Regions from separate parts of the Telluria sp. ZB4P34 genome, predicted to be linked through region 1. Evidence: riboswitches for the same ligand, from Rfam matches in the RefSeq annotation. Region 1 holds a riboswitch; the other holds the start of a gene.
What was found. A riboswitch is a leader RNA that binds a small molecule or an ion and turns the genes downstream of it on or off. The one in region 1 is predicted to bind thiamine pyrophosphate.

Region 1 (4,693 bases):
TTCCTTGCGGGTGGCCTTGGCGATCTTGTCCGCGGCGCGCGGGTCCATCAGGCCGGTGGTGCGCTTGGCAACCAGCGATTCGATGTCGATGCCGTCGATCAGGTCGATCGGGTCGAGCGTGTTGCCCTTCGACTTGGACATCTTCTGGCCTTGCGAGTCGCGCACCAGGCCGTGCACGTACACGGTCTCGAACGGCACCTTGCCGGTGAAGTGGGTCGTCATCATCACCATGCGGGCGACCCAGAAGAAGATGATGTCGAAGCCGGTCACCAGCACCGAGGACGGCAGGAAGTGCTTCATGTCCGGGGTGTCTTCCGGCCAGCCCATGGTCGAGAAGGGCACCAGGGCCGAGGAGAACCAGGTATCCAGCACGTCGTCGTCGCGGCGCAACGCGCCCGTGATGCCTTGTGCCTTCGCCTTTTCCTGTGCTTCGGCGTCGTCGCGCGCGACCACGATCTGGCCGTCTTCGGCGTACCAGGCCGGGATGCGGTGGCCCCACCACAGCTGGCGCGAGATGCACCAGTCCTGGATGTTGCCCAGCCACTGGTTGTAGGTAGTGGTCCAGTTCTCGGGCACGAACTTGATCTCGCCGCTGGCGACCTTTTCCAGCGCGACGTCGGTGATCGACTTGCCCGGGTTGAACGTGCCTTCCGGCGCCGGCTTGCTCATGGCGACGAACCACTGGTCGGTGAGCATCGGCTCGATGACGACGCCGGTGCGGTCGCCGCGCGGCACCATCAGCTTGTGCGGCTTGACCTCGGCCAGCAGGCCTTGCGCGTCCAGGTCGGCGACGATCTGCTTGCGCGCGGCGAAGCGGTCCAGGCCCTGGTACTGGCTCGGGCCGTTCTCGTTGATTTTGGCGTCCAGCGTGAAGATGTTGATCGGCGCGAGCTTGGCGCGCTGGCCGACCGCGTAGTCGTTGAAGTCGTGGGCCGGCGTGATCTTCACGCAGCCGGTGCCGAATTCCTTGTCCACGTAGCTGTCGGCGATCACCGGGATCTGGCGGCCGGTCAGCGGCAGGGTGAGCAGCTTGCCGACCAGGCTCGCGTAGCGTTCGTCGGTCGGGTCCACGGCGACGGCGACGTCGCCCAGCAGGGTTTCAGGGCGGGTGGTGGCGACCGTCAGGTGGCCCGAGCCGTCGGCCAGGGGATACTTGATGTACCACATCGAGCCGTCTTCTTCCTGCGAATCGACTTCCAGGTCGGAGACCGCCGTGCCCAGCACCGGGTCCCAGTTGACCAGGCGCTTGCCGCGGTAGATCAGGCCCTGTTCATACAGGCGCACGAAGACTTCCGCCACGGTTTTCGTGCGGCTCTCGTCCATCGTGAAGTATTCGCGCTTCCAGTCCGCCGAGGCGCCCATGCGGCGCATCTGCCCGGTGATGGTGTTGCCCGACTTTTCCTTCCACTCCCAGACCTTCTCGACGAAGGCTTCGCGGCCCAGGTCGTGGCGCGAGATCTTCTGGGCGTCGAGCTGGCGCTCCACCACGATCTGGGTGGCGATGCCGGCGTGGTCGGTGCCCGGGATCCAGGCGGTGTTGTAGCCGCGCATGCGGTAGTAGCGGGTCAGGCCGTCCATGACGGTCTGGTTGAAGGCATGGCCCATGTGCAGGGTGCCGGTCACGTTCGGCGGCGGCAGCTGGATGCTGAACGACGGCTTGCCGTCTTCCATGGTGGCGGTGAAGTAACCGCGCTGTTCCCACTCGGTGCGCCAGTATTGTTCAATGTCTGCGGGCTCGAAAGACTTGGCAAGTTCCATAGTGTGGTAGCGAAAAATTGTGCGAAAAGAACCATTATAGAGTAGATGGCGCTATAATCCGCCGCGCTGCGTTCCGGGAAGCCGGGCGCGGCACACGCTAGGGGTCCTGCTGTCGCGAATGTGACACGCGGGTGAGAAATACCCTCCGAACCTGATCTGGATAATGCCAGCGAAGGGAAGCAGTCAGCACACAGCCCAGGGCGCACATGCGCCTGCGCGGCCGTACCTGGCACACTCCTTTGCTGGCTCCGCAAAGGAGCCACATGAACGCACCACTCACTGCCAAACCCCTGTTCGAAGCCGCGACCGCCACGGTCGACCAGGCGGCCATCGAACCCTTCCCGAATTCCCGCAAGGTCTACATCGAAGGCAGCCGGCCCGATGTCCGCGTGCCGATGCGCGAAATCTCGCTGTCGCCCACGCCTGACAGCTTCGGCGGCGAAGCCAATCCGCCGCTGTTCGTCTACGATACCTCGGGCCCGTACACCGACCCGGCGGCCAGCATCGACATCCGCCGCGGCCTCGGTACGCCGCGCCTGCCATGGATCCTCGAGCGCGGCGATACCGAGGAGCTGGCCGGCCCCACCTCCGACTACGGCAAGGCGCGCCTGCGCGACCCGGGATTGACCGCGCTGCGCTTCGAGCTGCAGCGCACGCCGCGCCGCGCACGCGCCGGGCGCAACGTCACCCAGATGCACTACGCGCGCCGGGGCATCGTGACGCCGGAGATGGAATTCGTCGCCCTGCGCGAAAACCTGCGCCGCAAGGAATACCTGGCCACGCTGCTTGACTCCGGACCGGTCGGTGCGCGCATGGCCGGCCTGCTGTCGCGCCAGCACCCGGGCCAGTCCTTCGGGGCCAGCATCCCGCAAGAGATCACGCCCGAGTTCGTGCGCCAGGAAGTAGCGCGCGGCCGCGCCATCATCCCCGCCAACATCAACCACCCGGAAATCGAACCGATGATCATCGGCCGCAACTTCCTGGTGAAGATCAACGCCAACATCGGCAACTCGGCGGTCACCTCCTCGATCGGCGAGGAAGTGGAAAAGATGACCTGGGCGATCCGCTGGGGCGCGGACAACGTGATGGACCTGTCCACCGGCAAGCACATCCACGAGACGCGCGAATGGATCATTCGGAATTCGCCGGTGCCGATCGGGACGGTGCCGATCTACCAGGCGCTGGAAAAGGTCGGCGGCAAGGCCGAGGAGCTCACCTGGGACATCTACCGCGACACCCTCATCGAACAGGCCGAGCAGGGCGTCGACTACTTCACCATCCACGCGGGGGTGCGTCTGGCCTATGTGCCGATGACGGCGAAGCGCCTGACCGGGATCGTCTCGCGCGGCGGCTCGATCATGGCCAAGTGGTGCCTGGCGCATCATCGGGAGTCCTTCCTGTACACGCATTTCGAGGAGATCTGCGAGATCATGAAGGCCTACGACGTGTCGTTCAGCCTGGGCGACGGCCTGCGGCCCGGCTCGATCTACGACGCCAACGACGAAGCCCAGCTGGCCGAATTGACGACCCTGGGCGAGCTGACGCAGATCGCCTGGAAGCACGACGTGCAGACCATGATCGAGGGCCCCGGCCACGTGCCGATGCACCTGATCAAGGAGAACATGGACCTGCAGCTGGAACAGTGCAGCGAAGCGCCGTTCTACACCCTGGGGCCGCTGACTACCGACATCGCGCCCGGCTACGACCACATCACCTCCGGCATCGGCGCCGCCACCATCGGCTGGTACGGCACCGCCATGCTGTGCTACGTCACCCCCAAGGAGCACCTCGGCCTTCCAGACAAACAGGACGTCAAGGACGGCATCATCACCTACAAGATCGCGGCCCACGCGGCCGACCTGGCCAAGGGTCATCCGGGCGCGCAGATGCGCGACAACGCGCTGTCGAAAGCGCGCTTCGAGTTCCGCTGGGAAGACCAGTTCAACCTGGGCCTGGACCCGGACAAGGCGCGCGCCTTCCACGACGAGACCCTGCCCAAGGATTCCGCCAAGGTGGCCCATTTCTGCTCGATGTGCGGGCCGCACTTCTGCTCGATGAAGATCACCCAGGAAGTGCGCGAGTACGCGGCCAGGGAGGGCGTGGAGGAGGGCGCCGCGCTGGCGAAGGGCATGGAAGAAAAGGCGATCGAGTTCGTGCGCGGCGGCGCCAAGCTCTACCGGGAGGTGTGATGATCGAGCTCGAACTGAACGGCGCCCCGTACAGCGCGCCGTCCGGCGTGTCGCTGCTGGACCTGGCCGGCCGGCTCGGCCTGGCCGGACAGGCGGTGGCGGTCGCCGTCAACCGCGAAGTGGTGCCGCGCCCGCAGTGGCCGGAGCGGCGCCTGCAGGCCCGGGACCGGGTGGACATCGTGCGCGCCATCGGCGGCGGATGAATGACGATTTTCGTAGGGTGGTCCGGGGCGCGTAGCCGGCTCCGCCGACCGCGCGTTCAGCTCCGGTATGCGCCGCGACGGAGCATGCGTGAGTTGAACGCGCGGTCGGGCAAGCCGACCACCCTACGCCATAGAAGGAATGTGAGAATGAACGCAATGCCAGACACTGATTTCCTGACCATCGCCGGCCGCCAGTATGCCTCGCGCCTGCTGGTCGGCAGCGGCAAGTACCGCGACCTGGAGCAAACCCGCGAGGCCACCCTGGCCGCGGGCGCCGAGATCGTCACGGTGGCGATCCGCCGCGTGAACATCGGCCAGGACCCGAACGCACCGAGCCTGCTCGACGTGCTCCCGCCGGACGAATTCACCATCCTGCCCAACACGGCCGGCTGCTACAGCGCGAAGGACGCCGTGTACACGCTGCAGATGGCGCGCGAGCTGCTCGGCGGGCGCAAGCTGGTCAAGCTCGAGGTGCTGGGCGACGAAAAGACCCTGTTCCCGCAAATGCCGGAAACGCTCAAGGCGGCGGAAACCCTGGTGCGC
Region 2 (4,693 bases), on a different contig from region 1:
GACAGCAACAGGTCCATGCCCCCTGCGCGGCGCGCCACGTCCACGTATTCGGCCCCGGCTTCCTCGAGGGCGAGCCGGACGAACTCGCCCCGTCCCTGAATACCCGGCCAGTAAAAAAGTTCATACGCCATCTCGCACCTCCGGTCTGCTTCGGTCTGGCGCAATTATCGATGATGAATCGGAAGCGTGTCGCCGCACAAACATGGTAATCTTGTGTTGCCTGTCAGGCGAAAACAAAAAGTCGCAAATGACGCGAAGGAGGATGCCAACAGCCATCCCTTATCGCGCGTAGTCATTGCCATCCGAGAGAGACAACATGAACGCCACCCTGTCCAGCGCTTCCCTCCTCCATTCCCTCCTCCATTCCCTGACTTATCCAGGCACCAGTTAGCTCCCGGCACAAATGCATGGCAGAATATGGTTTCTGCTGTGCAAGCCCGTTCTCGACCGGGCGGGCATCGAAGATAAAGACTGAGGCGCCGACTGCGCCCGTAACTTTACGCCGAATGGAGCGTCCCATGATTTTCGCTCACCTTTCCAGGTCCTGGCGCGCACGCCGCAGCCAGACCTCGCCCGCGTCGTGGGTGCTGAGCATCGTGCGCAGCCTGCGTGTGCTGCGCTACTGGCGCGAACACCAGGCCCTGTGCCGCCTCGACCTGGTGCGCCGCTTCGTGGCAAGCGCGCCACACGACGACCTGTTCCACCACCTGAGTCACCGCAGCTACCTGTCCAGGGACCTGAGCGCACGCCAGCGCGTGCAGTGCGTGCTGTCGCACTACCGTTTCGAGGATGCCGCCTTCAGCAACGCCTACCACCAGGCCGTGTATGGCGGCGGCGGGCTCACGCTGTGGCAGCATGCAGTCCAGCTTGAGAGCGGCGAGCACGATTTCGTCCTGCGCCTCGAGATGGCGCCGCGCCTCGATGCGGAGGGCGACCTCACCATCTCGCTGGTCGCCGACGGCAAGTACCTGCACCGGCTTTCCTACACCTGGGTGGACGGCCAGCTGGCCGGCGTCAACCTGCCGACCGTGCCCTTCCTTACCCGCAACCAGGGCCGCTGGACCGACTCCGGCGCGGCCTTCGACGCCTTCGAGGAAGCCTTCCCCAACAATTCGCCGAGCTTCTTCTGCTTCGCCGCGATGCAGGGCGTGGCGCAGGCGCTGGGCATCGACCAGGTCGTGGCCATCAAGTGCACCTCGCACATCGCCTACGATCCGGCGGACGTGAAGCATTTCGAGAACGCCTACGACGGTTTCTGGAAGATCCTGGGCGGGGTCGAGATGCCTGGCCGCAGCTACCTGATCCGCCTGCCCTTCTACCTGAAGCCGCTGGCCGACATGCCGTCCAAGCACCGCAAGCGCGCCGCCCAGCGCCGCGAATTCTGGCGCACCATCGGCGACTCGACCCGCACCACGCTGCTGCGCCACCTGGCGCCGGCGGCCAGCACCCGGGCCCGCACCGCGGCGGCGCCGGCAACGGCCGAAGCCTGAACGGCCGGCCAGGCGGCGCGCCCGTGTTTTTCCGCGGGGGCCGTCCGGCGCCGCAGGCTGCGTGACAATCGGTGAGCATTTTCCAGCATGCGCCGTGCTACCGTGATTGTCATCAACACGGATGCATGCAAGCCGTGTGCCGCGCCGCTCCACTACCCGAAAGCGCTCCCATGAACATCCTTGTACTTGCTACCCTGCTGCTGGCTGCTTCGTCCTCGAGCGCCGGGACTGCGACAGCGCGGACGCTCACCTACGAAGCGGTGACGGCCCATTCGCCGACCGGCATCAGCCGCCTCAGGCTCACCCAGGTCGACGGCGACGCCTACGCGGTCGACTTCCAGATCGTCGCGCCCAACCAGACCCAGCACAAGGGCCACGTCCAGGGCCTCGCCACGCGCGACGGCCAGCGCCTGACCCTGCGCGCAGTGAACTTCATCGAGGGCGGCGTCGTCGACGAGCGTCCGCTGTGCACGATGGTGATCGATGCGGACGACACCCATGCCCGGGTCGTGAGCGCGCACCATTGCACCGGTTTCCGCGGCGCGGCCGCGAGCTTCATGGAACAGGGACAAGACCTGAAGCGGGTGCCCTGAGCCCGCCCCGGCCGGGCGCCGGAAATCGCCGCCCTCCGCCGGTCCTTGCCACTTTCACCACGCCCGCCCGGGTCCGTGGTACACTGCCGCCTCGCTAGGGGTCCTGGTGCGCGCGAAGCGCGTTGCCGGGTGAGAGATACCCTTCGTACCTGATCTGGATAATGCCAGCGAAGGAAAGCGCAACGCAGTTCCCATCCTCCTTGCCCTTCCCCCACGTTGGCTCCGGCTTTTTGTTAAAAGCAGCGCGCCCTGCCGTCCATGGCGCGCGAAGACGAGCACACCATGACATTCAACCTGAAGCATTCCGTCCTCCCCTGCGCCATCCTGCAGGCCTTCTCCGTCGCCGCGTTCGCACAGGACACCGGCAGCCTCACCTCGGTGGTCGTCACCGGCAGCCGCTGGGTCGCCAGCGACCGCGCCAGCATTGGCGGTTTTTCCGACGCGCCCCTGCTCGACACCCCTGCATCGATCACGGCCATCGACCGCAGCAAGATGCTCGACCTGTCGATCCGCAACGTGTCGGATGCGGCCCGCCTCGACGCCTCGGTCGGCGACGCCTATAACGCGGTCGGCTACGCCGAGCAGTTCTCGATCCGCGGCTTCGCGCTCGACAATGCCAACAGCTACCGCAAGGACGGCATCGCGATCCCCGCCGACACCCAGATCCCCCTCGAGAACAAGGAGCGCATCGAGGTGCTGCGCGGCCTGGCCGGGCTGCAGGCCGGCGTCGCCGCGCCGGGCGGCATGGTCAATTTCGTGACCAAGCGCCCGACCAGCGCGCCGCTGCGCTCGGCGCTGGTGGAAGTGAGCGAGCGCGGCACCCTGCACGGCTCCATCGACCTCGGCGGGCGCTTCGAGGACCGCCGCTTCGGTTACCGCATCAATGCCGCCTTTGATGACCTGAAATCCTACGTGCGCGGCGCCGACGGCGAGCGCCAGTTCGTATCCGGCGCCTTCGACTGGCAGATCAGCCCGGACGCGCAGCTGGCGCTCGACCTCGACCACCAGCACCGCGCGCAGGTCACCGCGCCGGGCTACCAGCTGCTGCGCAATGAAGTCCTGCCCACCGGCATATCCCCCAAGACCCTGCTGAACGACCAGCCCTGGACCAAGCCGGTGGAGACCGACAGCAGCAACCTGGGCCTGCGCTTCGAATACCGCCTCGCCCCCGACTGGACGGCGACGGTCAACGCCAACAAGCACTGGTTCAAGCGCGATGACTACACCGCCTTCCCCTATGGCTGCGGCAACGAGGGCGACGGCTTCTATCCGGGCTACTGCTCGAACGGCGACTTCGACGTGTACGACTACCAGAGCGTGGGCGAGCGCAAGACCCCATGGGGCGCGCAAGCCATGCTGCAGGGCCGCTTCGCCGTCGGCGCCGTGCGCCACCAGCTCACCGTTGGCGCGGCCCTCTCGGAGCGCCGCGACAGCTTCGGCGAGTACGTGTACGACTACGTCGGCTACAGCAACATCTGGAACAGGCGCATCGTGCCGCCGGTTTCGCCGGACCGTACCACCGGCCCGGTGATGGTGCGCCGCATGGACCAGGAACGCGCCCTGTTCGCGCAGGACGTGATGAGCCTGTCGCCGCAGTTCACGCTGCACGCCGGCCTGCGCTACGTACGCCTCAAACGCGATGAACTGGCCGAGATCGGCCAGCCGTGGGTGCACGCGCGCGACAGCTTTGTGCTGCCGAGCGTGGCGCTGGTCTACAAGCCGGCGCGGGACTGGAGCGTGTACGGCTCGGTGAGCCATGGCCTGCAGCACGGCGGCATTGCCGAGATGGGCACGGAAAACGAGAACACCGCGCTGCCGCCGGGCCGATCGAAACAGGCCGAGCTCGGGGTGAAAGGCGTGGTGGGCAATGCCCTCATGCTGTCGGCCGCCGTGTTCGACATCCGCCAGGGCCTCGAATACGTCAATGCCGCCAACATCCTGGTGCGCGCCGGCCAGCAGCGCCACCGCGGCCTCGAATTCGCGGCCCAGGGACGTCTCGATGCGGACCTGAACTACAGCCTGTCGCTGATGGCGCTCGAAGCAAGGCAGACCGGCACCGGCGACCTCGAAGTCGAGGGCAAGCGCGTGACCAACGTGCCGGAACTGCGTTCGACCGCATGGGTGGAATATGCGGTGCCGGCCGTCGCCGGCATGAAGCTGGACGCGACCTGGCAGTACGCGGGCAGCAAGGCCTTCGATCCGGCCAACCGCGCCATCGTTCCCGGCTACCACGTGGCCGCGCTGGGCGCGTCGTATGCCCTGCGGATGGGCGGCGTGAACACGGTCCTGCGCGCGCGCGTGGACAACGTGTTCGACAAGTTCTACTGGCGCGACGTGACGCAGTCGCTGGGCGGCTACCTGCTGCCGGGCGCGCCGCGCACCTTCCGCGTGTCGGCCCAGTTCGACTTCTGAGGGTAGTGTTTGTGATCGAGTCCACCGGACTCGATCACTCCACTGGACTCGATCACTTCACCGGCCCGCTTCACTCGCCCAGGTCGGCCAGCTTGCCCAGGCAGCGGCGCTGGAAGCCGTTCAATCCGGTCGCGACGAAACTGTCGTCCATCACGATCACTTCCGCATCGAGCAGCAGGCGCAGCTTGGCAATGCGGT

Region 2: another riboswitch for thiamine pyrophosphate. It lies ahead of AC56KL_RS02260 (TonB-dependent siderophore receptor); the one in region 1 lies ahead of thiC (phosphomethylpyrimidine synthase ThiC).

What each region holds. Positions count from the first base shown of each region.
Region 1 covers NZ_JCASIF010000005.1:156,737-161,429, reverse strand. The annotation lists gene AC56KL_RS11545 (valine--tRNA ligase) at 1-1,758, opposite strand, end outside; TPP riboswitch at 1,848-1,953, shown strand; gene thiC (phosphomethylpyrimidine synthase ThiC) at 2,022-3,947, shown strand; gene thiS (sulfur carrier protein ThiS) at 3,947-4,150, shown strand; gene AC56KL_RS11530 (thiazole synthase) at 4,298-4,693, shown strand, end outside.
Region 2 covers NZ_JCASIF010000001.1:511,120-515,812, forward strand. The annotation lists gene AC56KL_RS02245 (glutathione S-transferase) at 1-131, opposite strand, end outside; gene AC56KL_RS02250 (DUF535 family protein) at 519-1,490, shown strand; gene AC56KL_RS02255 (hypothetical protein) at 1,661-2,083, shown strand; TPP riboswitch at 2,170-2,276, shown strand; gene AC56KL_RS02260 (TonB-dependent siderophore receptor) at 2,366-4,495, shown strand; gene AC56KL_RS02265 (HDOD domain-containing protein) at 4,566-4,693, opposite strand, start outside.